DNA from 2 places in the Lysinibacillus sp. Y5S-8 genome. Region 1 is predicted to be linked to the other one. Evidence: riboswitches for the same ligand, from Rfam matches in the RefSeq annotation. Region 1 holds a riboswitch; the other holds the start of a gene.

Region 1 (15,410 bases):
CCTCTTTCGATTAATGAAAAATAGAGCAGTATACTGACTGATCGGAATCGTGAGGACAACGCCAATACCACCTGCTAAGGCGCGAGCTAATTCTAAAGAAAGATTCAAGGACAGCGTGAGTCCTAAAGTAGAAGAATTTTTCAAATAAAGAATAACCATCGGTATGGAGCCGCAAAGGTAGGCAAAGAATAAAATACTCGTAATGGTGCCCATAATATCTTTCCCGATTTCATGCCCTGAAGATTTAAGTGCCTTCACAGAAATAGTAGGGTCTTGTTCATATAAAGCAAAGATTGAAGAAGCCATTGTGATAGAGACATCCATGACAGCCCCAAGTGAGCCAATAAATAAGCCAGCCATAAAGACTGTACGATAGGGGCGTGTTAAAAATTGCATTTCTTCATAGCGAAGACCGTTTTCACCAGTTAACCACATCACGACAGAGCTAATGATGAGTGCCATAACGGTTCCTAAAAGTGTAGACACAATAGCTGCATACGTTTTCGTGTTCAAGCCGCTAATAAGTAACAACGAAATAATCGTAAATAGAAGAGCGCAAATACCACTGATGACTAATAAGCTGAGGTTACCATGTTTCACATATAAATCTAACGCGAATGATAAAATCAATGCATTGACAATTAAACTAATGATGGAAAACAAGCCTTGTCTTTTCCCTATAAGGAGTAAGACAAAAATAAAAATCCACGCAATCATGAGAAGGGTTTGATCTCGTTTTAAATCAAGAATGGTACCAGTTAGCCCTGACTGTAATGTGTCATTATCTACGGAGACAAAGATTTCATTGCCTACACGGTATTCTTGGTCGAAAGCTCCAGAGGCGGAATAGTCATTCGTCAAATGGATGGATTGCCCTTTATATGGCCCATTTTGTATCACTGCTGTAATATGCTGTGTAAATAAATAATCATCATTATCATACATATCTGTCATTGGTTCTGATTCTGCTACATCAGCTTTTATCACCTCAGCAATCGGTCGATCATAAAATGATTCATTATGATGAACGAACACAATCGAAAGCACGCAGCAGAGCATTAATAAGGCATAGAAAACACCTTGCCCCAATGGGATGTTTTTAAAAAATAGCAAGTAAATGACCTCCAAAGTACTGGACTGAATTGTCACTTGTAAAGGAACGTTTTAGTGAAAGGGAAGTTCCATGCACAGTTTAAATGTTATCAGTTTAATGATTTCGTTTACATTTATCAAGTCATTGTTATATTAAGCTGAAGACTCCCTTGCTGGCGAGTGATTAAACACCCGCTGAAATAGAGGAACACCATCAAAAAACGCTGCCTCCTGTGGCAGGCAATAACGTTGTGACCAACATTATGTTGCTCAAAGCCTCAGGCGGATCTCACAAACGCGAAAAAATTTGGATGCATTGTTGGTCTGCTATAATTCTTTTTGAAAAATTTTTAAAAAGAAGGATGGATAATAGAATAAAATAGTGTTATCGTAAGATTAGCTAAATAAAAAATCCTTCAGGGTAGGGTGAAATTCCCGATCGGCGGTGATGAAGTAATTCAAAGTCCGTGAGCGCAAGCTGATTTGGTGCAAATCCAAAACCGACAGTTATAGTCTGGATGGGAGAAGGGTAAAAATGCGAGCTTTTTAAATTGATTGTAATTTAGAAGGTTTATTTGCCTATGCATTTATTACACTACTTCCCACAAGCTTGTTGGGAAGTTTTTTTATTTAGTGCCAATCGAATAGAAGATGTTCTTCGGGGTAGGGTGAAATTCCCAATCGGCGGTGATGAAGTAATTCAAAGTCCGTGAGCGCAAGCTGATTTGGTGCAAATCCAAAACCGACAGTTATAGTCTGGATGGGAGAAGAACAAATGAGATGACAGTCTATGGAAAAAATAGTTTTCAATTAGGCTTATTTGTTGATGTCTTATACTCCCAAACCCCTTTGCTGAAAGGGGTTTTTGTTTTTTATCGATAGCTAGAGCTAGAGAAGGAGGAGACGGATAAAACTGGAGAAGTGACGGATAGACCTTCGAAACTGATGGATAAGACTTCAAAAGTGAAGGATAGAAGCCTAAATCAATGAAAAGTAGGTGATGGAATGTTTACAGGGCTTGTAGAGGATATTGGCATTCTGAAATCCATGCAAAGCGATAGGGACAGTATGAAAATAACAGTTCAATCAGCCAAGATAGCAGAAGATGTCAAGCTTGGAGACAGTATCGCGGTTAATGGTGTTTGTTTAACGGTGACATATTTTACGGAACAGACGCTTACGATGGATGTGATGCCTGAAACAGTCAACGCAACCAATTTACAGCACCTCGTAGTAGGGGATTTCGTGAATTTAGAGCGTGCCATGCCTGCTAATGGGCGATTTGGCGGTCATTTTGTTGCTGGACATGTGGATGGGGTCGGTAAAATTTTACGCAAACGTCCAGTTGCCAACGCAGTCTATATTGATATCGAATTGTCAGAGGAACTAACCAAATTTTGTATTCCGAAGGGTTCTATTACGATTGATGGCACAAGCTTAACCCTTTTTCATGTTGACACGAATAGTGTCACGATTTCACTAATTCCCCATACGTACAAAGAAACCGTATTAGGCATGAAGAAGGCTGGAGCGATTGTTAATATCGAAACGGATTTAGTTGGTAAATATATTTTACAGCACCTGAAAAAAGGGCAAGCAACACCAACCATTACGAGAGATTACTTAGCACAACATGGTTTTTAACAAACTGAACGAGGAGATGACAAAAGTGCTATATGCAATTGAAGAGGCCATTGAGGATTTAAAGCAAGGTAAAATGATTGTAGTGGTTGATGACGAGGATCGGGAAAATGAAGGAGATCTTCTGGCACTCGCTGAATTCATGACACCAGCAACTATAAACTTTATGGCAACCTATGGTAGAGGATTAATTTGTACACCGATTTCACAGCAGCTTGCACAGCAGCTAGACTTACATCCGATGGTTCAGCACAATACGGATAATCATCAAACAGCGTTTACCGTAAGTATCGACCATGAGGATACAACGACAGGAATTAGTGCCTATGAACGAGCATTTACGATACAAAAAATGATTGAAAAGCAAGCAAAGCCAACTGAGTTTCGTCGACCTGGTCATGTTTTTCCGCTCATTGCGAAGGATAATGGTGTTTTAGAGCGAAGAGGGCATACGGAGGCGACTGTCGATTTGGCGAAGCTTTGTCATAGTGTGCCAGTGGGTGTTATTTGCGAGATCATGGGCGATGATGGTCATATGCTACGCTTTGAGGAATTGATAAAGTACGCAGCACAGCATGACTTGAAAATGATATCGATAGAGGCACTTGTAGCATATCGCAGTCAATTGCTTACAACTGAAAATAAAATTTCTATTTAAAAAGGAGAAAGAACAATGGGTCAAACATTTGAAGCACAATTAATTGGAACGAGTTTAAAAATTGCAGTTGTGGTAGGTCGATTTAATGAGTTCATCACAAGCAAATTATTGGACGGTGCAATGGACGGCTTAACACGACATGGTGTTGATGAAGCGTCTATTGATGTTGCATGGGTTCCAGGAGCTTTTGAAGTTCCTTTTATTGCGAAACAACTAGCAGAAACAAAGAACTATGATGCCATTATTGGTTTAGGTACGGTTATTCGCGGCTCTACAACACACTATGATTATGTTTGTAATGAGTCAGCAAAAGGTATTGCCAATGTATCGTTATCAACCAATGTACCTGTTATTTTCGGTATTGTGACTACGGAAAATATTGAGCAGGCGATTGAACGTGCTGGTACAAAATCTGGTAATAAAGGATACGATGCTGCCATGTCTGCCATTGAGATGGCTAATCTAAAGAAAATGATTGGATAATGACCAAATGTTTCTTTGAATATTTTGCACATCCATGGGAAAAATATGCTTAAGTGTATTTATTGAAGGTAATCGTTTTTCATAAATGTACTAATCTGGAGCTGGCTCAGTAGGAGATGAGAAGTATTTCATCAATGGAACAAATGATCAATTTGAAAATGTTGAAATCACTATTTCAACGCTCTGCTGATGTGATTTTTCAACAATATAAATTTCAGCAATATACAGTACATTTGATAACTTGTGATGCAATGATCAACGAACAAATACTTCAGACGGTAGTTGTTCAGCGAGTCCAATCCTTATTAAGTGATGTCGCTGATGACATGTTAGAGGAACAAATCGACCAGCATTTACACATTCCCTATTTACAAAAGGTTTTAACGCAAGAGGATGCCATAACAAGAGTCTATAAAGGGCATGTATTATTGTATTTTGAAGAAAATCAATTACTATTTTCTAGTGATATTTCTAAAAAACCGAATCGAGAGCCCGGAGAAACATCGCTAGAATTAGTGGTCAGAGGGCCAAGAGATGACTTTATAGAAGATGTTTTTATTAATATTGCTTTATTAAGAAAGCGTTTGCCCACTAATTCTTTTAGTGTAGAAACATTAGAAATTGGGAGACGTTCCAAAACCACTGTAGCGGTACTCTATATGGATGACATTGTGAATTTAAATATGCTAGAACAAATCCGTCTACAATTACAAAAGATTGATACGGATATTGTCGTCAATGGTGATTTATTGATGGAAGCAATTGAACAAACAGCCAAAGTACTGCCCAGGCATGATTATACCGGGAGACCGGATTTTGCTATGCAGGCATTAATTAGGGGAAGAATACTAATAATGATTGATGGTGTTTCCTACGCATTGATTACACCTACGAATATAATGTTGCTCTTTAAATCGGGAGAGGATAATGATTTTCCTGTCATTGTCAGTTCAATGGAAAGATTGCTTCGTATTGTTGGGATATTAATTAGTATGCTAACACCAGGCTTTTGGCTTGCGCTGACGACGTATCATCAAGAACAACTTCCTTTTCTTCTTCTAGCAACAGTTGTTGAGTCGAGAACGGGACTGCCATTCCCAACGATTCTTGAAATACTAATGATGCTATTTATGTTTGAAATGTTTCGTGAAGCCAACTTACGTCTTCCGAGTGCAATTAGTGGATCAATTAGTGTTGTGGGAGGTTTAATTATCGGAGATGCAGCGATAAAAGCTGGCGTTACGAGCCCTTCAATGATTGTTGTCATTGCGATTTCGAGTATTGCGGCTTTTACATTGGTTAACCAATCATTTGTAACAGCCATGAGTATTTTTCGACTAATCATTATTATAGCCTCTGCCTTTTTTGGATTATTTGGTTTTTTTATTGCAGTATTTTTCATCATCTTATACGCAGCGAATATGCGTGTGCTAGGTGTACCCTATTTAAATTTTAGTGCACATTTGAAGAAGGAAAATCTAAAAAAATCATTATTAAGACTTTCATCAAAGGGCTACAGTAGACGACCTTCCTTTTTAAAGCCACAGGATCGAACACGTACTTCGAGAAAAAAATAAACAAATTTCATTAAAGATCAGGTATTGTAGTAGGTACCTGATCTTTTTTGTGACTTTTGCTTTAGGAAGGTATTACATTAGCCTGTAGGATAGGAAATGAGACATAAAATGTTATTAGTTACCTTTTTAGTTTACTTTCTTGTAAAGGATTATTAAACTATTGGTTACGGTGTGTAATTTTAGTAGAGTTTAAGTAAAATGGATTTTCTGTTTTCATTTCTGTAGGATAATTAAGAAATGTTCACTTTACAAACAAAAAATAGAGTTAATTATTATATAATGATATTCCAGAATATTTATAGGTGAGGAAGTCCCGTTTTATATGAAAAATCGAAAAATAAAACTAATATTAATTCTATCAACGCTTTTATTATGTTTGTTTACAAGTTTAAACATCATTACATCCTATGTGAAAATTAAAAAGACCGTTGAAGAGTCAATTGCCAATCAAAGCTTAGAGGCTGCCAACTCCATTGCTTCTTCTATTGATACAGCTGCTTATCAGCAGTTTTTGAAGAATCCACAGAAGAATGATTATTATTGGGAAGTAAGAAGCTATTTAAATGATGCCAGAGTAAAACTAGGTGCATTGTTTGTTTATACGTTGAAGGTGGATAATCCAGAAGTATCAAGTGCGATGATTATGGGGCTGCCAAATGAACTGAAAAAAGGCTTTGATATAGGAGAGGTTTGTACTGTCCCAGCAAAGCAAGTGGAAAAAGCCTACAAAGGTGAAACCTATGTTACAGAGGTTATTCATGATTCTGTACATGGTTCTTATTTATCGGTTGGTACACCTATCAAAGATGAGAATGGTAAAATTATTGGGTATCTAGGCATTGATATCAGCGCAGACACATTAAATGGCATTAAGGGAAAAGTCATTGAAGACAATTTATTTATTTTTATTTTTAATGGTGTATTTATTTTAATTGTCATTGGTTCTTTTTTATTTTTACAACGATGGTATCAAAAAGAGGTAGCGAAAGAAGTTGGCGCTACAGAGGACACATATCAAGCAGAAATTAAAACTTTGATTACTTCGGTGTCATCATTACGTCATGATTTCACTAATCATATTCAAGTGCTACATGGTCTTTTACAATTAGAAAAAACAGAGCAAGCAAAACAATATTTGTCTTCACTATCTAAAGAAGTTCAAGCGATTAAGTCTTTAAAATTAAATATTGACCATCCAGGTCTGTCCATCTTATTACAAACGAAAAAATTAACCGCTCAAAATCATAATATTGATATGGACTTTACCATTTCTCAAAATGACTTTAATAAGATTAAAACGACAGATTTAATCAAGATTCTATCCAATTTAATTGATAATGCCATTGATGCTGCGGTTGAATTACCTGAGGGACAACGTAAAATTATGATTTGCTGTACAGCAGATGAAGTACAGTATGAATTTAAAATTACTAATACAGGGCCAAATATCGTGGATGCTGACCACATATTTAAGCAAGGGTTTTCAACGAAAAGGCATGAGCAGGGTCGCATAAGAGGACAAGGGTTATTTATTGTGAAAGAAATTGTCCATAAATACAATGGTCATATTTCAATCGACTCATCGAAACATTTAGAAACAACCGCTATTGTCCATATTCCCATTAAATAACTGAAAATAGGCTTCCTACAAATTGTAGGGAGCTTTTTTCTATTTGTTAGACATACATTACAAAGTAGAAAGTGATATGATGAAGGGGATGAAAAAAATGGAAAAGGATCTCCTGACTTTATTGAGAAAGGGTGGGCTTCATTTATATGTAAGGCATGGAATGGCAACAGTTGGTGTAGATCAGGTATATGGCACGTTTCACAGTTGCCGCTATCAAAGAAACCTATCAGAGCATGGTCGTAGGGAGGCTGTTTACTATGGTCAAATGCTACGTTATTGGCAAATTCCCATCCTTTCGCCCATTACAGCAAGTCCGTTCTGCCGAACAAGGGAAACGGCTCTACTTGCATTTCCAACTAACGGTGTACAAATTGACCCTTTTTTGTTTGATATCTTCATGTTAGGTGGCAATCTTACCAGTGCTGAGCAAACTAGCATTTTAACGAAACTGACATCCAAGCTGGAAATAAAACCATCACAAGGCATGAATAATGTAATGATTGGTCATAGCTTTCCGAGAGACGTGGGCCTTGGTATCCTTTCGAATATGGGGACGGTTGTCATCAAGCCTAAAGGTCCAGGGCGTGGCTATGATATCGTGAAAAAAATAACCTTAGAAGATTTAGCGACATTAGATTCCATTTGAGAAGAGGGAAAATATGAAGGTCAAAACAGTTGAACAATGCACATTAGAGGAAGTATTGAAAGCATGGAACAAAGGCTTTGAAGGCTATTTTGTGGATATCCATATGACGGCCGAAATGTTTTTACATCGACTGGTTGGGGAGGGGCTGTCTCCTAAACATTCCATTGTCATTTTTGACCAAGATGAACCGATTGCAATTGTCATGAACGGTTTTCGTATCATGAATGGCAAGAAAACAGCTTGGAACGGTGGTACAGGTATTTCCCCAGCCTATCGTGGTAAAGGCGTCTCACGCTTATTAATGGAGGAAACCTTAGCTATCTATAAACGAGAACATGTAGAAATCGCTACGCTGGAGGCAATTAAAGAAAATCAGGTAGCTATTGCTTTGTATGAAAAATATGGCTATGAGGTTGCTTCTTCATTATTTTTTTTAAGTGGCGAATATGGAGCGAACGTAGAGCCTACAGCCGCCATTCATGTTGCAACCATTCGCCCTGAGCAGCTAGCATATCTCTCTTTTTATCAGGAAGATGTTCCTTGGCAGTGTGGCTGGCAGAGTGTGAAGCAGGGGGAAGCCAAGGTTTTCTATCATGACAACAATGAAGCCCTAGGCTATATGCTATACAAAACTGTGTGGAATGACAGCGGTGAGATGGAGCGTATTCTACTCTATCAATTGGTGATCCTAGCAGAAAGTCATATAGATTTAATACCGCAATTTTTAGCCAGCGTCACAACACATAAAGTTCAGATAACGACAGTGAACTTTTTAGCTAGCAATCCAGTAACAAGCTATTTATTAAAGAATGGGCTTAAGGTGACAACAGAGCAGGTACAGATGACAAGGAGATTCTAGGCATGGTTGCCAACCTCCTAAAAATCCAGTATACTAATGCGATAAAGAATGGAAATAAAGGATGAATTAGATGACTTTTGAAGAAGTATTACCACGCTTAAAAGCAGGAGAAAAAGTAATTCGCAATGGCTGGGGTGGTGCTGAGCTATATGTGAAGCTGGTTGGTCAAAGCCAACATGATGGCGAGACATTGAATCCTTATTTTTTAATTAACGTTCGTGGTGAGGGCTATACAATGTTCACACCTACAGTATGTGATCTATTAGCGGAAGATTGGATAATCGTAGAATCATAATGAGTGAAGTCATCTCTTCTAGTGAGATGACTTCTTTCTGTAAGGAGACACAATATGAAGTTTGATGAATATAGAGAAAAGATGGTTTTTATTACGGGGGCCGCTTCAGGCATTGGACATGCTCAAGTTATTGCATTTTTAGAAAATGGAGCAACTGTTTTTGGATTGGATGTAGAGGAGCAGGGGTTAATACAGTTACAGCAGCAATATCCTGATCGTTTTGCCTATAAGGTTGGCTCTGTAAGTAGCCAACAAGATGTGGAGCAGTCGTACAAAGAAGCTATTTCAATATTTGGGCAAATTGATATTTTATGTAATACTGCTGGGATTTTAGATGGTTTTGCGAAAACTTTGGATACAGACGAAGCGCTGTGGGATAAAATTATGAACACGAATGTGAAGGGCACGTTTTTTGTGACGAACACGATCTTACCGCATATGGTAGAACGTGGCACTGGTACAATCATCAATATGGCGTCGATTGCTGGACTTGTTGCTGGTGGTGGTGGTGCAGCCTACACAGCTTCTAAGCATGCCATTGTCGGTTATACGAAGCAGCTAGACTTAGATTATTGTCGAGCGGGTATTCGTGCGAATGCGATTGCGCCTGGAGCCATCCAAACACCGATGAATAAGGCTGATTTTGAAGGGGACGGGGAAATGGCTAAATGGGTAGCTGAAGAAACGCCAGCAGGTCGATGGGCACAGCCTTATGAGGTGGCGAATTTGACTTTATTTTTAGCAAGCTCGGCTGCCGATTATATTCATGGGGCAGTGATGCCGATTGATGGTGGTTGGCTGACAAAATAGCATTGTTCAATTCGATATTCTTCTGCTATAATACGCAGGTAAGCAAAAACGGCTTGCACTACGGCACTTCAGATAGGGCGTGAAGCTCTCTTCCTTTGGTCGTAGTTATTACTAAAATAGCAACTAGCTATTTTACAAAGGAGAATAAAATTGAATACATCTATTGTAAAAGATTCTAGCCGTGTTTCTGTAAGTGAACTTACAAAAACGGCACTTGTTGCAGCCCTTTACGTCGCTGTAACGGTTTTGTTGTCAGTCATTAGCTTTGGCGCTGTTCAGCTACGTTTATCAGAAATGTTTAATTATCTGGCACTGTACAATAAGCGCTATGTGGTTGCGGTGACAATTGGCGTCATACTCGCAAACTTCATGTCACCAACATGGATTTTAGATGTGCCAATCGGTGGAATTGCGACCTTTCTTGTCTTATTACTTTGTAGAAGCGTCACAAAACATATGACAAATGACATTGCAAAAATGGTTGTTACTGCTTTGATTTTTGCTGTCTCCATGTTTACAGTGGCTGGTCAATTAACTATCCTTTACGATCTACCATTTTGGGCGACCTGGTTCACAGTGGGCGTTGGGGAATTATTGTCTATGACTGTTGGTGGACTGACTATTTACTTATTAAATAAAAAAATTGATTTATCTAAATAAATTTGATGAATAAAAAAGACATTATCAGCGTAAGGGTGAGAGTATCGAATTTAGAATAACTCTAACACTTCGGCTGAGTTATCCGTTCAAAACAACCGCTTTAGCTATTACTTCATCTACTTAATATAGTATTTTTCACTGAATATCAAAAAAGCCTCTTTGCCCGGATTTTGTCTAGCATTTTCAGAACAAAATCCGGGCTTTTATTTATTTCCTCACGGCCAATAGCCAGATAGCAACAAGGCATCCCAAATCGCAAACCCATAGCTAACTCCTTATAAGCCGATTTTAGGTCACTTCCAAGCTATTTATGCCAAACAACATATCCAACTGCTAGAGCACAATTACCTTATTTCTATAATCCTTAAGGAGATAAGCACATTTTACATATTACTAAACTGTTTTTCACAATGACTTGATTGCTATCTATGCTTGTCAGACCAATCACTTGTCGGAGGGTCTAGAGACAATGTATTGTGCAGCCCACAACAAGAAGAGACTCCCGATGATCCATAAAGAAGCATTGGGAGTCCCTACTATAAAGAAATTTTTTGTCCTATTGATTAATTGGACTGTCTTGGGACGGCTCAACATTGATATTATCAGGCTTTACCAGAAGCTGCACCGAATTAATAGACGAGTTTGATAGTATATAATTTCCATTTACCACAGCTAAAACCTTAGCAACGTATTCTGTGGAGGAAGTGAGTGGGTTACCAAATGCATCCAATTCTATGCTTAGATCTTGACTTACATTGGAGAGTCCATTCTGATAAATTCTAGTACTATTATTATTATTAATTGCATCACTTTCTTTGAAACCATCTGCTGCATCTTTAGGTAACATAAACACTCTATACTCCGTTATGTTTTGTCCGTTTTTGACATCGAAGCCAATTTTAATATCGGAATATTTATTTTTGTCCCCTTGAACACTCAGTTTCACATTCTCCACCGCTACAGGTGCTGAATGATCCACTAAAGTAATAGCAGAAGATGCGAACGATAAGTTATACATTGCCTTGGAATTTCCATTACCTATGGACAATATATACACGCGATATTCTTGGCCATTTGTTATAAGTTTTCCATCCGTATCTTTACTACCAGTTCCCAAACTCATACTATATTGGCCTTTATTTATATCTGTATAATCAGTGACTTTAATAGCTGCGTTCACATCAAAGCCATTTGCTTTTGATGCGGGTACGACAAGAATACGGTAATTACCTATATTGGATTCATCAGAAGGCTTCGAGAATGATATTTGTAAATCTCGACCATCTCCATAATCCCCAATATCGCTTACATTAATATTACTTACCGCCTGAACAGCTTTACTTTTACTAAGTGTAATCACAGGCGAAGCAGAGGATAGGGCATAAGTATTTGGAGTATTTCCATTGGCTACAGTTAGTACATAGACGCGATAGCTAGTTCCTTCCGTAATAAAATTACCGCGCACATCCCTAACTCCATCCAACGTTCTAGTTGCAGCTATATTCCCACCTTTGCTTTCTGTAATGTAATAATTGCTACTATTGGCTTGTGAAAGATTAAAGCTGCTGTAATAAGCTGTAGGTACGATTAGAATTCGATAATGATTGACATTTGCTTCATTAGAGGGCTTCGTGAACGTTACTTGCACATCACGCCCATCTCCATTATCAGCTATATCCGCCACATTCAGATTGGTTACAGCTTGCACATTAAAATTCTTATTTAGCGTAATCGTAGACGTCGGTGCAGATAGTGCATTGCTTCCTATTCCATTCGCTACAGTTAAAACATAGATACGGTAGCTAGTACCTTCTTTAATCGTATTACCGCGCACATCCCGAGTATTTTCAGCTAACGCCTGATCATATGTGGACTTTCCAGATTTGTAGACAGTCGTGTAATTGTTGCTGGATACATTATTTGCTTCCGTCAGACTGAAGTTATTGTAATAAGCTGTTGGTACAACTAGAATTCGATAGTGACTAATAATTGACTCGTCTACAGCCTTATTGAAAGAAACAAAGAGGTCACGCCCGTTGCCATAATCACTTACATCGCTTGCATTGAGATTCGATACTGCACCCGCATTGCTGCTAAATAGCGTAATCGTATTGGAGGCTGAAGACAACACGTTATTCGCTGAGTTATTTGCTACGGCCATAACGAATACACGATAGCTAACTCCATTCTGAATGGGATAACCATCAGTATCTCTTGCCCCTGAAGAGAGCACCTGCGTAATATTGTAGCCTGTCTTGTTCACTTGTGTGTAATAAGTGTTAGATAAACTGTTCGCCTTCGTCAATGTAAAGTTCGAATAGTTGTTAGCTCTTACAACAAAAATTCGGTAAGCATTGATATTAGATTCATTGGACACATTATTGAAGCTAACTCTTAGGTCTCGACCATCCCCAAAGTCATTGACATCACTCACTTGTGTAATAATCGGAGTAGACATTGTATTTTGACTAAGTGTTACTGATGATGAGGCAGACGACAGTTTATTGCTTACTGAATTCGTATTACTTACAGACAGAACGACCGCTGTATAAGGTACGTTATTTCTAATGAACTCACCAGAGGTATCACGTGCTGAGGAAGACAAAGTTCCTACTAACGTACTGCCGTTACTTCCCGATTTACTTACAGTTGTATAGTAGCTGCTTGATAAATTATTCGCAGTAGTAAGACTAAAATTGCTAGCATCCTTGGTTTTTACGATAAACACACGATAATTGGAAATATTGTTATCATTCTGGGGACGAGTGAAGCTAACTGAGACATCGCGTCCATCGCCAAAATCGTTAATATCGTTAATCTTTACATTTGTTACCTCTGTAACAGAAGACAAATTGGTTAAGGTCATCTTCGGAGAAGAAGTCGATAAAACGCTAGAATAAGAACCTTTCCCAACAGCAAGTATACGAACCACATAAGGCTGATCATTTCTAATGTAGTCTCCGTCCACATCTCGTGAATTCTGCGATAAATTGATGGTACGGTTCGAACTTGAAGTAGTTACCACTGTATAATTGGAAGGGGAGACTTTCAAGGCAGATGCTAAATTAAAGCTTTTTGAAGCCTTCACAACCATAATGCGATAATGATCGACGTATGATTCTGTAGACGATCTGGAAAAGCTAACCTCCATGTCACGTCCATCTCCCTGATCATTAACATCGCGAACGGATACATGGCTCGCAGGAGCGATACTGATATTGCTTGGAATGTTTGGATTGCTTGGAGTTTCAGATTGAATCGTTACGGTCTGATTTACTGAGTTCCAGTCAACATCCTGACCAAGCGCTTCACTAACGAAGCGGACTGGTACCATTGTTCTGCCTCTTAAAATTTGTGCTGGTACATCAAGCGTAACTGACTTGCCATTAATAGTAGCTACCTTCGATTTCATCTTGAGCACTACTGTTGTATCTTCTTTATACCCTGTTACCGTTTGACTCCTTGAATCCCAATTTACACTGGCACCCAATGCCTCAAAGATTGCTCTAAGTGGCAGCATAACACGCCCTTGAATCATCGCTGGCGGTTGATCGGTCTTCAATTGAACCCCGTCCACAGTAATTGTGATGGCTTTTGCCGCTTGTGCGGTTGCCGGTTGCAGCAATAGCGGTACAATAAGCATTGCTGCGAAAAATAAAGTCCATATTTTTTTCATAAATTCCACCCTTCTTCATGCCATATGACTGACGCAGCATGACAATTAATTTAACGTATCAAAGGGCTAAAAGTTTCATCCTTTTACCTCGTAAAGAAAATTTAACCATTTTAGGCTGTATCGATGCTATTTTCTGATTCACTTACCGTAACAAAGATTGAGAATTTTGAGGGGAGGTGCCTAACTATTCGATGTAGAAGGATCGGTTAATAACGAGGATTATACTTAGAGTCTTTACGAAACAAAGGAAGCAACTCCCTTGCCCATAGTCGTTTCCACTAAAGGTTGTGGATTCTATCATCAGTTTCATTTTGTCAACTGAATCAGAGGTGTTTGACGTGACTATAGACAAAAGAATTGCCGAGAAATATCATATACTATGGCTTGAACTATAGAAGTGTTTACTTTTTAGTTTTTATTCCACTGTCACTGAAAGTTCCTTTACAAGTAGCGAAGAGGAGCCATAGCCTTTTGGCAGGAAGTAAAGCTCAGAGCTAGTTTCTTTGATATCATTTAAGAACTCGAAAAAATTTCCGGCTATTGTCATTTGCTTAACAGGGGAGGCAATTTTTCCATTTTGAATATGAAATCCTTTTGCAGCGACTGAAAAATCACCTGTAACCGTATTCGTACCAGAGTGAAGCCCAGATAATTCAGTAATAAATACCCCGTTACTAACCGAGTGAATTAACTCATCAAGAGATTTCTCGCCAGTTGAAATATATAAAATTTGGGGCGCAATCGTTAATGTTCCTTTGTAAGAATCTTTATGGGCATGCCCTGTTGTTTCACAGTTATCCTTTTTAGCTGTTTTCCTGTTATGCAAAAGTGTTTGGAGTGTACCCTCTAAAATAATTTCCTGCTCTTTTGTTGCAACACCTTCACCATCAAAGTTTGCTCCAGACAATGCGGCAGGATGGAATGGCGTACTCAGCAATGTAACTGCTTCTGATCCCACTTTTTGTCCGACTTTTCCTTTTAGTAGAGATTGATCTTTTTGAGCATTTTCAGCTGATAGTATTGGCATAAAAGTGTCTAATAAAGAGGCTGATGCATCAGAGCGGAAAACGATTGGATATTTTCCACCCAGAAACGATTTTTCACCTAAATAGGCAAGGGCTTCCTCAGCTGCTTCTTTTGCAATATCATTAGCATGAAGAGAATGAAAATCACGTGTCATTTTCAAATAACGGCCTGTTTTCATTTCTTCACCCTCTTTTACAACTGTGGAGAGGAAAATCACTAGGCCGTTCTCTTTATGTGATAAGGTAAGACTTTTACTATTTACTAATGAACGTTCAGCCGTATATTCTTGCAGTAAACAATAATCAAGAGCAATGATGCGTGAATCGTATGCACGAATCTTTTCTTCGATGGAACGAA
Region 2 (15,410 bases), 340 kb from region 1:
ATACTAAATCCAATTCACTATTATATCCATAAAGCATTATTTTCTGTTTACTATCAATGATTTTCGTTAACTGTCCATTAGTCGTGTAATAGAATGAAGTAGGTGTTGATGTAGTGTCATCTTTCTTAACCAGTACTCGTGTTAAATAACCATCAGTATACGTATACGTTATATCCTGTTTATTGTATTTTGCATTTGTAATAAGCCCATCAGTATAAGTTAACAGTAATTTTGTCCCTAGATTAGTACTGATAGAAGTAAGCTGATTTGATGTATCATAATTATAAGTGATTGTATTGCTATTTAAATCTTTTTGCTCTGTAATGTATGCTACTTCAATATCTGTATCACTAGTGCTTTCTCTAACTTTAAATGTTGTTATGATACCAGTTTTGCTAGTCAGTTTAAAAGTGTACTTATCCGACATAACTAAAGTATCATAATTACCTGCTGGTGCAATATACTTATCTCCATCCCATGAGTAAACATGGACCGTACCATCTGCATCTTTATATTCGACATTAAAATATTTATCATTATAAAATAATTTCTCTGAACCTGTAAAACTCCAACCATAGCCGAATGGAGATTTTTCAAAATCCTTACTATTATACGTTCGAGTAAAATCTAAACCAAATCCTCCATAGTTGAATAAGCTAAAATCTGTGTATTGAACAACATTATTATTTGTGCCTAAATTTACATAGTTCGTTCCATTTGAAATATCATGTGTGGCATAATCCCAATAGTCTTCTAAACCTAAACGGTTGGGTGTTTTATAAGTAACGACAAGTTTCGGTTTATAAGCGAGTGGGTTGGTTGTGCTTTCACTACTGATGAACTTTTTGTAAATCATTGTACTTTCTGAAGTACTTTTTAATAATAAACCAAGATTCGATTCTGGATTATATAGCCACCCACTCACCATATTCGTTGGAATAGACCATCGTTGAATACCTTCTTCTATATTACTCGGTACTGAAGAGACTCCTGTAACAGTTGAAAGAGGCGTGGTATTATAATCTCCCCCTACTGTTGTCCAGACTCCTGCTGTTGAATAGTTATTCCATGTTGCTGTATTTTCATCCCATGAACGTTTCATCGCATGCATACTTAAATTAATAGGAGTTGGATCATTGGTTGAAGATAGATAAAGACTTACATCCGCGGACATAATAATGCTTTTTTCTGGGATAGGTGTTACATCAAATTTCAATAAACTTCTAACAATATTCCCGTCTGTGGCTGTACCTGTAGCTAATTCTGTGTCATTTCCTCCAGTTTGGGTTGGGAATTTTTTACGTATTGTTGTATCCACCATTTTAGAGTTTCCTTGAATACGTACAATTGTTGGATCAATGACGATCGGATATTGTCGTTTATTATCCTGTAGCCAAGCTGCATCAGGAGTTAAATCAATCCATAACGTATTGTTTTCTTTTCGTGTTTTTAACGTGATATTATAAGATTTTGCTTCTTCAGGTATAGAATTTGTACCGTCAATAGATTGAAAGCCTACAGGTTTATAAGCATCATACATAAACGGAGCTTCTATAACATAAACCATCTCCCCCGTTTTAGCGTCCTTTAAATGGATTTGATTATTAATTTGTTCATATGTTAAATTTTCAAGGGATAGCTGATATGAGAAGGTTTGTGGTAAACCTTTTTCGGGCTTTTTGTTAATTATAATATCTTCTTTTACAAAGTTTTCTCCAACAGAATATGTAGTCGAAATATTATCAAAAACATTTTGGTACTCAATTTGGTTATCTGTAGCAACCCCGATAACCTCTTTAGCAGGAATTATTTCACCTTTTTGTTCCATTTCTTTTAATCCAATATTTAGGTTGTATTGGTTATCTGCTACTTGTACGTTGTTCGTTTCCTCTTCAAGTTTTTCATCAAATGTCACAGCAAAGTTATTGGCTTTATTTTCAAATTGCCCTTTGCCATTATTTTTCTTTTTTTGTAGATCGTTATCAATATCTTTCCAGTTACCTTTATTATCTTTAAAATGAATAGGTGCTTCATATATTTCAGTTGTATAAGTACCATCAGAATTGTTAAACGTTTTAGAAGTTTGCGTACGTTCTCCTACTACTTCAGTTTTTTCGCTTCCTTTCATATTTTTTTGGGGATTTTCTTTGGCAGCAACACTTGCAAAATTCCCAAAAGGAATAAAGGCAATGAACATTGCCAAAACAATCAATTGAATGAAAATTTTCTTTAGCAATTAGTTTCCTCCTAATAATTGTGATTTTTGAAACATTATCTATTATAGACAGACACCCACTATTAAGATGGTGCTAAACTAACCGTTTTAGATAGTACATTATGGGAATTAATATATATAAAGGACTATAGTCATATGTATAAAAATGATTAAACCATAAATCCTATACCGTCAAAAGATTTACATTAAATATCATGTGTAGCTCGCTTCTAACTAAAAATCCCTTCATTTACACGTAATAGACTGCAAATAAATTGCACTAACGTGTAGATGAAGGGATGTTCCAATTTAAGACTAAATTTAAAATTTACTATGTTTTTGTTCAAAATAAAGACTTTTTTCTAATGCTTATCTATATATTCCTCAATGATCTTTTGTGCGAGCCTACTATCGGTTATGTTCAATTTTTTAGCTAACTCAGATAGTTGTAGATGATATTCTTTTTCTAGAACAACTACAACACGTTTGTCGAAGCAAATTACATGTAGTTCCTGACTAAATAGCTGTATCTCGCCGTTAATAGTAAAATTATTTAATTCTAATAATCTTTGGACATGTTCGCTGTCATTAGCCACTTTCCAACTATTCATTTTTATGCGTACATTTATATGCTCTTCTGTTTAATATTATCTGAGCCCAATACTCTTACCTGAACCACAAGTTCGTCCATAGATCATACTATCAAAGCTCTTTATAGATTTCATCTTTCTTAATAAATGCTACAAATAGATTTTTATTAATTCATCGCACTTAAATAAAGATCTAACGAATCATTTACTTCTGCTACTACCAACTGAATAAAATCATCATAATTTTGCATTGTATGTGCTTTATCCAACGCTTCATAATAAGCTAGACGATTTTCCACTTTAATAACTACTGGTGGATAGCCATCTTTCATCAGCTCAAGGTTCAATAATAATCTTGATGTACGGCCATTACCGTCGATAAATGGATGAATGCCAACAAAAATCGCATGTAGCATAGCCCCCTTGACAACAGAATGTAATTGAATACCCTCGGTATTATACCAACCCATTAACTGGTCCATCCTTTCACGAATGAGGAGGGGAGCTGGGGGTGTATGCTTTGCACCTGAAATAAACACTTGTTGATCACGGTAAACACCCGCATACTCGTCATCTATCCCCTTCAACACAAGACGATGAAGATTTTTAATTTGCCACTCAGATAAAGGTTCTTTTTTTTGAACAATTTCTTCTACATACGATATAGCATCACGGTGATTAATTACTTCTAAATGTTCCCGCATCGTTTTTCCGCCGACTGTAATTCCCTCAAGAACAACTTTTGTTTCATTAATTGTTAGTGTATTGCCCTCAATTGCATTAGAATTATACGTCCATTCTAGTAATAACTTTTCTCGTAAACTTTTCAATGTATATTTAGGAAGTGGTCGAAGCCTATCTAAACGTTCTTTTTTTTCATTGATTTGTTCTAACACAATGCTTCCTCCTTCCAACTTTTTATCTTACTTATTTATGCTTTATTATACCGATTCAATAAAAAAATTACACTGTAACTATTTAAATGATTTGGTGGTAACCCTTACTTAGAATACTAAGATTTTATAAATTGCTATGAATAGTTCAGTTGTTAAGAACAAACAAGAAGTAGTATTCTTTTTCCTACTGATCACTCTTTCAGCTATTTATATATCTACGTTTCATATCAAAGTCATTGGCAACTACCTCTCCCTAACAATTTCCTATAATTTCTATTGTAAAGTATTATTGATTTGATATGAATAAGGAATGACAAGTGGTTGATACAGGTCACTACCCCAATATCGGAAGTTACGCCCTCCTTTGTCCCGATAAGCTCTGTAAACGTTTCTAAAACTCCAGTGGCATGAACTATTCGCAGGGCATGAACAGTAAATTCTCTGCACGCAATCGCTCATTTTCACGTTCCAGCTGTTGAATTTTTTGCGCAATTCATCCTCTCGTGTACGCGCTTCTGCTGGTTTTGTGCGGCCACGTCGATCTTGAAGCGCTTCTTCACCATCTTGTTCAAATTTACGCACCCATTGATACACTTGTTGGTAAGACACCTCATATTGTGCTGCCGTTGCTTGATAATTTTTCCCTTTTGCTAGGCAAACCTTTGCAATTTCAATACGTTCTTCTACGGTTGTTTTTCTTCCTTTAGTCATAGCTTGGCTCATTACTTTACCCAAATCATTTAATTCACTATGACTAGTATCGATTTTCAACCACTTTTTGAATACTAATAAACTGCAAATTCCATATTTGGCGAGAATGTCAAACATGGAGTAGTTCTTCGTTAAATAATCTTCTACAGCACGCAGCTCCCATTCTTCTGAGTACTTCTTATTTTTCTTAGAGCGCACCCCACCATATTTATAAAGAGCACGCCAGGCATATAGAGTGGTCATGTTTACAGAAAACATCATGCAGATTTCTTCGAGAGTATGACGATCTTCCTCTAAATGTTGAAGTACTAAAATTTTTACATCTGGTGAAAATGATTTTTTAGGCATGATAAAACTCCCCATTTGATCAACAGATTTTATTTTTTAATCTGTCTACCTAATGGGGAGCATATTAATCCATGCATTCTTGGCTTTCTTGTTATTTAATTGGAATCCAAATTTCAGAATAGGAGTCAGGACTATAGGCATCCTCTTCAGGATAAACCTCAAGTTCCGCTGTTCCTGCTGGTTCGTATGGATTGGACGGGAACCACTCTGAATAAATTTGCTTCCACGTATTTTGCATCGCATCTGGCATAGGGCCATGTACTTCAAAGACAACCCATTTGGAGGCAGGTACTTCCATTGTTAATAGATCTTCTCCTACTTCCCCTACATGATCTGTAGCAATCCAGTAATCAATGAAACCCTTTTGTCCTTGGTTTGTATTTGGTACACAAACACCTAGTACTCCATTGATATTGCCATTATTTAATTGGTATAGTTGATGGTCGAAGCCACTTTGATTTACCTCTTGCCAAAATAGAGGAATTTCTCGTGTGTTCTCCCCGTCTTGACAGTTGTACGTTCTTTTCACCCCAACAATTTGAAACTTTTCTTTTTCTACGATTTTATACTTCATTGGTTCTGCTCCCTTCAAGCTTACCTGGATGACCAGGCGATTGTATGATTGTAATGGCCCTTGTTTCTTTCTTGCTTCACTAGGCGTTATATGGTGCTGCTTACGAAACGCTTTTGTAAAAGCTTCAGGAGTTTCATAGCCATATTTGTAGGCGAGATCGATTATTTTTTGTTCCGTGCCTATTAATTCTTGTGCAGCTAATGTCAATCTTCTTCGTCGCAGATAATCTGCAATGGACATATCCGTCAAAATTGCAAACGTTCGTTGAAAATGAAAGACAGATGAATTAACCTCCTGTGCAATCTGTTCAATCGTAATGTCCTCTAATAAATGATCCTCCATAAAATTAATGGCCTTTTGAATCGACTCAATCCAACTCATTGCTTTCACTCCTTGATTCCATCATAAAATAGATATTGCTGTATAACCTGTCTTTTTATGCTAACTTTGGACAGGTTAAAAGGGAAGTACTTTCCCGACGATTCTCCCTACTTATTTTCGCCCTTCACCCTGCACATATTTACAACTACGTTCTTTAATAGGTAAATTAAGTATAAACAGAAATGAAATGGAGGTTTTTTCTTGGGAAAATGGCAAGGTGCTGCTGCTATTTGTTTGAACGATAACAATCAATTATTAATGGTTTTACAAGGAACGGTGGAAGAAGAAAAAACGTGGGCTGTTCCATCAGGTGGTAAAGAAACAGCGGAAGATTTTAAGGCTTGCTGTATTCGAGAGGTTTATGAAGAAACGGGCTATATAGTAGCTAATCTAAAAGAAATTTATTGTAAGCAGAATGAGTCTGTGGAAGTTCATTACTTTGAAACAGTTATGATTGGCGGACAAATGATAATTCATGATCCTGACGAATTAATTTATGACATTGCTTGGAAATCAAAAAATGAAGTGGCCCAATTGTCATTAACTTTTCCAGAAGATCGTGCCTTTCTTTTATCTTTATTTCAATAAAAAAGTCACGTCTTAATGACATGACTCATCTCAAATACATATTGCTAATCGTTTTGTTGATAAATAATTAAAGCAGAATGGATGACTGTCTGTTCGCCAATATAGAGCGTATTGTATTTGATATCAAGTATTAAAAAGCTTCTTAAATCTACTAAAGCCCGGTTAATGTCATGTTCAAATTGCACAATATCATTGTTTTGAATGGTCACAACCTGGGTCGTTTGTGTCATTGCCCACACTCCTTTTCTCTAATAATAGATGAAAAGAAAGGAAATGTAAAAGTGTTGGAGCCAAAACAGCTCCAACGCTTTTTAGTACATCGTTAAATACTCCTCACGTTCCCAGTTGTGGACGCGTGTGCGATATTTATTCCACTCAATTTCTTTGGCGGCTGTAAATTTATCATAAATATGATCACCTAGTGCATTACGAACAATGGTATCCATCTCTAATTCAATCAACGCATATTCCAATGAAGAAGGTAAGCTATCAATTCCGTTCAACTCTCGCTCTCCTGCTGTCATTTTATAAATATTACGATCTACTGCTGCAGGTGGCGTTAAATCTTTCCGTATGCCATCAAGTCCAGATGCTAAAATAACAGCCATTGCTAAGTATGGATTTGCGGCTGGATCAACTGAACGCAATTCAATTCGAGTAGATAGTCCACGAGCTGCTGGAATACGAATTAGTGGTGAACGGTTTTGAGCAGACCACGCTACATAACAAGGAGCCTCATAGCCAGGCACTAGTCGTTTATAGGAATTAACAAGTGGATTCGTAATAGCGGTAAAGCCGTGTACATGCTTTATAATCCCTGCCATAAAACTACGTGCCGTTGCACTTAATTGTAAGTCTGCATGTTCATCATAGAAGGCATTTTTATCACCCTCGAATAATGATAGATTAAAATGCATTCCTGAGCCGTTTACACCGAATAATGGCTTTGGCATAAATGTTGCATGGAGACCATGCTGTGCAGCAATGGTTTTTACGACTAACTTAAACGTTTGTATGTTATCACATGCCTCAATGGCACTAGCATACTTAAAATCAATTTCATGCTGACCAGGTGCGACTTCATGATGAGAGGCTTCAATTTCAAAGCCCATTCCCTCTAACTCTAAAACGATATCACGACGACAATTCTCTCCCAAATCTGTCGGTGCTAAATCGAAGTAGCCCCCACTATCATTTAACTCTAGTGTTGGATGCCCCTTATCATCCAGTTTGAATAAGAAAAACTCTGGCTCTGGCCCTAAATTAAAGGAAGTAAAGCCTAACTCCTCCATTTCCTTTAAAACGCGTTTCAAATTGGAGCGCGGATCTCCTTCAAACGGCGTTCCATCTGGTCTGGCAATATCACAAATGAAACGAGCCACCTTGCCTTTCTCAGCAGTCCAAGGAAAAATCACGAATGTATCAAAGTCAGGCTTTAAATACATATCAGATTCCTCTATACGCACAAAACCTTCAATGGATGAACCATCAAACATGACTTTATTATCTAATGCTTTTTCTAACTGACTGACAGGGACTTCCACATTTTTGATTGTTCCTAATATATCCGTAAATTGTAGGCGAATAAATTTCACATTTTCTTCCTTTACTCGGCGTATAATATCTTCTTTTGTGTAATGTTTCACTCTTCACCACTCCAATGTAATTTTAGTTAACATACATTTTTATAACTGTTCTTAAAATACATGAAAATTGAAATTCACGCAATAGATATGTAAGGTTTTATAACATAGTTTTTTTAGAATATATTTATCTTGATTTTCGATGCATAAAAAAAGTGTATCCATTTCCACAATGGATACACTTTTTTTATTTTAATATTGTAATAGCATATTAATGAACACAACTAGAATAACAATCGGTACAACGACTAACATTAACATACGATATGTTGCATAATAGCCCTGTCCTAAGTGACTACCCATTAACAGTTCTTTCCTTACAAATTCCTTATCCACTATGTGGGCAATAAAAATCGCAATGAATAAATTTCCTAATGGCAGCATTATATTCGACACTAAAAAATCAGTGGCATCAAAAATACTTTTCTCAAAAATGGTTACATCCGATAAAACACTAGAAGAAAGTGCCGCTGGAATAGCCGCAATCAATACGACTACACCAAGTAAAAGCGTCCACATCGGACGAGATTTCTGACTATGCTCCATAAATGCCGCTACGATAATCTCATATAAACTAAATGATGACGTTAATGTAGCAAATAAAAATAGCAATAAAAACATCGCTAAAAATAATTCTCCAAACGGCATTTGACTAAAAGCTGTCGGCAGCACCATGAACAACAAGCCCGGTCCCGCGGCTGGCTCTAAATCAAAGGCAAACACAACAGGGAAGATTGCTAAACCCGCTAAAAATGATACAAGCACGGTTAAGAGCACAACAGAACCTGCTGAATTTGGAAGGCTGACATCTTTTTTTAGATAGGAACTATATGTAACAAGACAAGAAAATCCTACAGCTAATCCAAAGAATGATTGCCCTAACGCTTCTAATAATGCCCTACCAGTAATATTTGAGAAATCAGGCCATAAGAAGAATTTCACTCCCTCCATTGCGCCATCTAATGTAACAGCACGCACAACCAGAACAATGAACATCACAAAGAGTAACGGCATCATCCATTTATTCGCCTTTTCAATACCATTTTGTACACCTAATGAAATAACGAGTACGTTAGCTAATGTAAACAAAGCTAAACCTACTAGCGTAATCCAAGGTGTACCTATAATTTTTCCAAATAGCGCAGCTGGATCAATCGCAGGATCTATCACAGTACCAGCGACACCTAGCCCGCTGTAAATAAAGATCCAACCTCCAACAACACTATAAAATGTTAATAATAAAAAACAACCTAGCACACCCATTCGGCCAATCCAAGCCCATCCTGGTTTTGTCGGAGCAACCTTTTTATACGCGGTTACCGCCTCCGATTGTGTACCACGCCCTAAAACATACTCGGACAATAGCATTGGCAACCCTATTAATAACGTAAATAACACAAAGATTAGGAAGAATGCACCTCCACCACTTTGCCCCGTTACATACGGTAGCTTCCAAATTGCTCCTAGTCCAATGGCAGCACCCGCTGATGCTAAAATAAATCCTAATTTACTAGACCACTGTCCCTTTTTTTCACTCATCTCTTCAAACTCCTCAAACTTTCTAAACTCCCCTCTATTCTACATGAAAATGTGTTCTTCGACTAGATTATAATAATAAAGCACTAGAGCACGATCATTTTTTACTACCTTTTTCTAATTTTATTCGTCCCATCACTTCTTCCCACAAAAAAACCTCGAGCTAACTACTCGAGGTTTATCGTCCATTATTTTGCTATATACATAGAGCGCTGGCGGTCGATCCATTTGCGCATTGTAGTAAATAAAAACCCCATAATAGCTGTTAATAAAATACCTTTTACAATATTAAACGGTAAAATTCCAGCGACGATCATTTTATAAAGGGAGTCACCTACAACAGGTTCCATACCAAGGAAATATGTGTACATCGGTAAAAATACAACATAGTTCAAAACGCTCATTCCTACTGCCATCACGACTGTTCCTGTCGCTAAACCTCCAACAAGACCAGCAGTCGTTTTAAAACGATTAAAAATAAAGCTAACTGGCAAAATAAATAAAATGCCTGTTGTAAAGTTGGCAATATGCCCTACTGGCACACCTGTTGGCGTACCCGAGAAAATCCAATCCAACACATTTTTAAATAATTCTACTAAAATACCAGCTACAGGTCCCATTGTGATGGCCGCTATTAATGCAGGCATATCACTAAAGTCCACTTCCAAAAATGCTGGGAACGGCGGTATTGGGAAATTAAAAAGCATTAATAAAAACGAAATACTGCTCAGCATACCAATCGTAATAAACGATTGAAGTTTAACATTTTTCTTCATAGAAAACTCTCTCCTCTTTGCTGATTCAATCTCGCAAGAAGAAAGGTGACGATCTTTCAATTGTTAGCATGAAAAAACCCTTATGCATTAAAAAGCACAAGGGAGAAAGGTATGACGAATAAGCGTCAATCTAAACTATTTTTTGAGCACTATTTTAAAAGCCATACAAAAAAAGCGCTCGGTCATAGTTCATTTCATAACAATGAATGACGATCGTACCTCCATCTTCTCCCATCCAGACTGTAACTGTCGGCCTTGGAATTTCACCAAGTCAGCCATGCAAATAAATTTGCACAGGTCGCGGGCTAAAGAGTTTTGCCTAAACCATTCGAGTTAATGAATAAACATTAACGGTTTACCACTCTATTACCGCCGGTCGGGATTTTCACCCTGCCCCGAAGATGAATCACTATTATTTTATACTACAGTTTTACTATAAAGAATTATCAACAAAAAGTAAATAGGTCTGCTCAAAAAAACCTATTAGATTTGTATGTTTTGTTTTAAAAAAAAATGGAGCATCCTCACCGAACAGGAATGCTCCATTTCTTACTTTTATTTTCTTTGACTAAGGCATGTATTGTTTATTTGGCCCTACAGGCTTTGGTAAATACGTTTTTAAATCAAAGCCTTCCCAGCTTCCTTGGACCACATTATTTAGGCGTAATTGTTGGTCAAAGCTAGCAGCCGTTAACATCATGGCCTCAATCAGTTGTGTGGCACGAATCGGTTCCATTGATGTTAAATCAAGTGGAAGATCAAATGCAACGACTACGCCCTCTGCTTCCTCTGTGACCGTATATGTTACGTTTTCAGGAACAACCGACACATAGACATCATTATTTTTATTTTTCATCAGTGTGAGCGCCTCTGTGACATTTGCAAATGTTTGACGGAAATCTGGTGATAAATATTCTGCACCTGTACCATCTTGGTATAAATAATAATTATAATGCTTGGCGTTCGTTAAAGACATAGGTGGACTTGGCTCACCTTCTTGAGAAAACTCATAAGGTGTTCCATCTTCATTTTGAATCTCAACTTCCGTATATTCAGAATCAGAGAATGTATCCTCCAAAGTTCCTTTGTACTCATTGACAGTAGCAGAAGCAACATCATAGCTATTGTCCTTTGGCAGTACATGGACAAGCTTATCGTCCTTCTCCTTCAGCTCACCTTTGTAAGGATGGTAATCAGTAAATCCTTTAGCTTTCTCATCTATTTGAGGCGCGTATTTTTCATACATCTGTAAAGTAGAAGGTTTTTCTGTTCCAAAATCCGTTGCTACTCGCTCATTTGGTATCACATACGTCATTGGTACACTTTCCGCATCTCGCCCTGCTAAGCCAATACGGAAAACGACAGCATCTTTCACATCTTCCTCATAGACAGATGACCGTAAAGATAACATGCGCTCATGCTCTGCTACGATAGGAGATTGGAGTGCTTCGTCTTGCGTAGCAGCCTCCTTTGGAGAAAGATCTTCCTGTACAGTAGAATAGGCAGCCGTATCGGTAGTACTAGCTTGATCTTTATGTCCAACATCATTATTCATGACCATTGAGCCTACAAGTATCGTTAACACAAAAACTGCTGCAACGCTCATAAAAATTGGCATTTTACGAAGCTTAGATCGTGTTGTTCGTTCTTCTTGGATGGAGGAATTACTTTGCTTTTGTTCATCCTCTTTTGGTTGTTGTATCGCTTCTTGAAGGTAACTGTTATCCTGCAAGCGAGCATCTGCCATTAACCGATTTAATATGTCCTCTTTTGAACGGTGGTCAGAAAGCTTAGGGGCATTGTTCAATACATGTTCAAGCTGCTCATCATCAAATGGCTTATGCGTCATTGCCGTTTCGCCTCCTGTTCTCTAATCGGCTGTAGCTGTTGCCTTAAAAATTTTATGGCTCGATGCTGGGTTGTTTTTACCTTAGCTTCTGTCCAATCTAATATTTGAGCAGTTTCTGCAATCGATAAATCCTGAAAATAGCGCATAATAATGACCATTTTTTGGTCCCCTGTACAGTTTTCCAGTGCTGATGCTACTTGCATAAATTCATCACTGGCCTGTAGCATATCTTCCGGTGATGGTGTGGTTGAATGGAGCTGTTCCGTTTCCCAGTCAAAGAAATCAAGTGAATGCTTCTGGCGTACAGCCTGCTTTCTAAAATGATCAATCGCTACATTTTTGGCAATAGCAAAAAGCCATGTTTTCTCACTACTATTACCTGCAAATTGATCATATGAGCGCAATACTCGTACGTAAACTTCATGTGCTAAATCTTCAGCCAATGTACGGTTTTTTACTAAATATATTAAAAACTGGAACACGTCTTGGTGATATGCATCGTATAGTCGATGGAACACGGAGTCATTCAAAGCACTCCACCCCCGTTCTATAATATTTGTCGTCTTACATTCGTGAAAGTTACAGCCAATTAATAGCAATACATGTTATTAATCGAACGGTAAATAAAACGTAAAGGTCGTACCTTCTTTCAGCACACTGTCTACCATAATATTACCTGAGTGTGCCTTCACAATATTTCTCGCAATGGCTAAGCCGAGACCCGTACCACCTTTGGAACGGGTACGTGCCTTATCTGCTTTATAAAAACGTTCAAAGACATAAGGTAAGTCATCATGAGGAATGCCGTGCCCTGTATCTTGAACAGATATTTTAGCGAATGTTGGTTCCTGCTCAACTTTTACAGTGACTGCACCTTCATCCGTATGTCTAAGTGCATTATCTACTAGATTGGTGAGCACTTGTTCAATACGATCCTCATCGATATTAATCATGGCATCGTCATTAAATTCACTTTCAAACAATAGACGAACGTGTTTTTCCTTTGCAACCTGTGCAAATTTTTGAGTAATACGTTCGAATGTAGAATTAATCGGTAATTCATCTTTATACAGCGTCATATGTCCCGACTCCATGCGTGCTAAATCTAATAAATCTGTTACAAGACGCCCCATACGCTTCGATTCATCATAAATGATTTTAGTAATCTCATTACGTTCTTCCTGATCCTGAATAAAATCATCATCCATTAATGCTTCAGAATATCCTTGCAGCATGGCAATTGGTGTCCGTAGCTCATGAGAGACATTGGCGATAAAATCGGATCGTAGTTTTTCTAAGCGATGTTGCTCGGTCATATCACGAATAACAGCCACAGCACCACGTATCATGTCACCACTATAAAGAGGGCTAATAGTAAATGTATAGTAGTTACCATCCATTTCAATTTCCTCTTCTAGTTTATCCTCAAACATTAGCACATGATCAAGCATATGATACAGCTCTGGAGGAATAGGTTTAGCACTTTGTGAGCCTTTATTGACAAACCATTTTTGCATAAGACGTTCAGCTGGTGGATTACTTAATAATATTGTAAGGTCACGGTTAAATGTAATAACTGCATCTGTCATAGATGTCAAAATATTTGAAAGTTGTTCATTTTCTTGATTGATGACCTCTAAGTTATGCTTTAATTGACGACCCATTTGATTGAAGGCAACAGCAAGTTGACCAATTTCATCATTTTGAGTTGTTGGCATTTTCGCTTCAAAATTACCCTTCGCAATTTCAAAAGCCAACTCTCGCATTTTTCTAAGTGGTGACGTAATACGTGAGGAAAGGAAAAACGCGAAGAATGTCGTCAGCACAAATGCAATGAAAGCCGCCAAAAAAACAATTTTCGTTGTTTCCTTAGACGTTTTATGTAGTGCATCTGGGCTTTGATAGATGAAGACAGCTCCGTGTACTGCATTTTCAACATTTAATGGGAAACCTAGCACGACATAAGATTCCATTTTTTCTTGATCTGTCGAAGAAGGCATCATCATTTCTTTCGTAATAGGCTCATCTGATTGAAATACTTCTCGAAACGATTTATTGGCTAAAATAGTCTCTTGTATTTCTTTTTTGTTGACACCCTCCTGCATGGCAAAGGATACTTCAACATGATTGATTGCAATTAATGCATTGGTTCCTGTAGGTAAGATATCTTTTAATAATTCCGAAGTAGATTCCGCTGTTTCATTGTCATCCACTATACTTGCTACCGTTGCAGCTGTTTGCCGTAAAGATATTTCGGCTTGCTGCATATGATAGTTTTGAAGAAATTCAAGCATCAATACCGTGAAAACAAATAATACAAATGAAACGAGAAGCAATATGGTTACCCATAGCTTCCCGACAACACTATTCCATATTCTATTCATTGACAACCTCAAATTTGTATCCAACGCCCCAAACCGTCACAATCATTTTAGCAGCGTTTTCAGAAACTCGGTTGAGCTTTTCACGTAAACGTTTTACGTGTGTGTCAACTGTACGTAAATCACCAAAGAAGTCATAATGCCAAACCTCTTTTAGTAATTGTTCACGGTCAAATACTTTGTCTGGCGATTTTGCTAAAAAGTATAGTAATTCATACTCTTTCGGTGTTAAATTAACTTCAATGCCCTCTGCCGTTACACGGTGTGCATCATGATCGATCATTAAATGCTGGAACACTACTAAATCTTTTGAAGAAGAGGCATTTGTCGTTGGTGAGAAAGCCTGTGAACGACGTAAAATAGCCTTCACACGTAACACAACCTCACGAGGACTAAATGGCTTTACAATATAGTCATCTGCGCCAAGCTCAAAGCCTTGTACACGATTCGCTTCCTCGCCCTTTGCAGTTAATAAAATAATCGGCGTTGCTGCGCGTTCTCGAATTTCCGCACACACTTCTAGCCCGTCTTTTTCAGGCATCATAATATCAAGTAAAATACAGTGGTACTCTTTTTCTAAAGATTTTTCGATCGCTTGTTCACCATTTTCTGCCTCGTCAACAAGGTATCCTTCTCGCTCTAGGTACATTTTTAATAATCGGCGAATACGATCCTCATCGTCTACTACTAATACTGAAATATTTTCTGACACTTTCACGATCCCTCTCTTCCAATCTTTCTCTAACTTCTATTGTACATGGTGTGACACATATTGAAAAGAAAAGAAAGCCTCTTCGCCACAGCGAAAAGGCTTGTTATTTTACAAGTTACGCGTAAGAGTGTAAACCTGCAAGAATTAAGTTAACAGCAATTAGGTTAAATAAAATAATTCCGAAACCAATTAATGCCAACCAAGCAGATT

What was found. A riboswitch is a leader RNA that binds a small molecule or an ion and turns the genes downstream of it on or off. The one in region 1 is predicted to bind FMN.
Region 2: another riboswitch for FMN. It lies ahead of V6670_RS06240 (ECF transporter S component); the one in region 1 lies ahead of ribE (riboflavin synthase).

Annotation. Positions count from the first base shown of each region.
Region 1 covers NZ_CP145889.1:1,663,501-1,678,910, forward strand. The annotation lists gene V6670_RS07815 (YibE/F family protein) at 1-1,113, opposite strand, end outside; FMN riboswitch at 1,501-1,626, shown strand; FMN riboswitch at 1,743-1,868, shown strand; gene ribE (riboflavin synthase) at 2,098-2,736, shown strand; partial or broken gene ribB (3,4-dihydroxy-2-butanone-4-phosphate synthase) at 2,762-3,352, shown strand; gene ribE (6,7-dimethyl-8-ribityllumazine synthase) at 3,407-3,874, shown strand; gene V6670_RS07835 (spore germination protein) at 4,009-5,451, shown strand; gene V6670_RS07840 (ATP-binding protein) at 5,774-7,081, shown strand; gene V6670_RS07845 (histidine phosphatase family protein) at 7,179-7,727, shown strand; gene V6670_RS07850 (GNAT family N-acetyltransferase) at 7,741-8,586, shown strand; gene V6670_RS07855 (DUF2829 domain-containing protein) at 8,657-8,881, shown strand; gene V6670_RS07860 (3-oxoacyl-ACP reductase) at 8,936-9,691, shown strand; gene V6670_RS07865 (QueT transporter family protein) at 9,842-10,351, shown strand; gene V6670_RS07870 (copper amine oxidase N-terminal domain-containing protein) at 10,908-13,976, opposite strand; gene V6670_RS07875 (TldD/PmbA family protein) at 14,443-15,410, opposite strand, start outside.
Region 2 covers NZ_CP145889.1:1,325,943-1,341,352, reverse strand. The annotation lists gene V6670_RS06280 (DNRLRE domain-containing protein) at 1-2,236, opposite strand, end outside; gene V6670_RS06275 (Fic family protein) at 2,973-3,701, opposite strand; gene V6670_RS06270 (helix-turn-helix domain-containing protein) at 3,975-4,760, opposite strand; gene V6670_RS06265 (AraC family transcriptional regulator) at 4,852-5,715, opposite strand; gene V6670_RS06260 (NUDIX hydrolase) at 5,917-6,303, shown strand; gene V6670_RS06255 (sporulation protein Cse60) at 6,348-6,533, opposite strand; gene glnA (type I glutamate--ammonia ligase) at 6,615-7,949, opposite strand; gene V6670_RS06245 (sodium-dependent transporter) at 8,139-9,485, opposite strand; gene V6670_RS06240 (ECF transporter S component) at 9,671-10,258, opposite strand; FMN riboswitch at 10,478-10,665, opposite strand; gene V6670_RS06235 (RNA polymerase subunit sigma) at 10,827-12,107, opposite strand; gene sigX (RNA polymerase sigma factor SigX) at 12,104-12,658, opposite strand; gene V6670_RS06225 (ATP-binding protein) at 12,716-14,491, opposite strand; gene V6670_RS06220 (response regulator transcription factor) at 14,484-15,200, opposite strand; gene ccsB (c-type cytochrome biogenesis protein CcsB) at 15,316-15,410, opposite strand, start outside.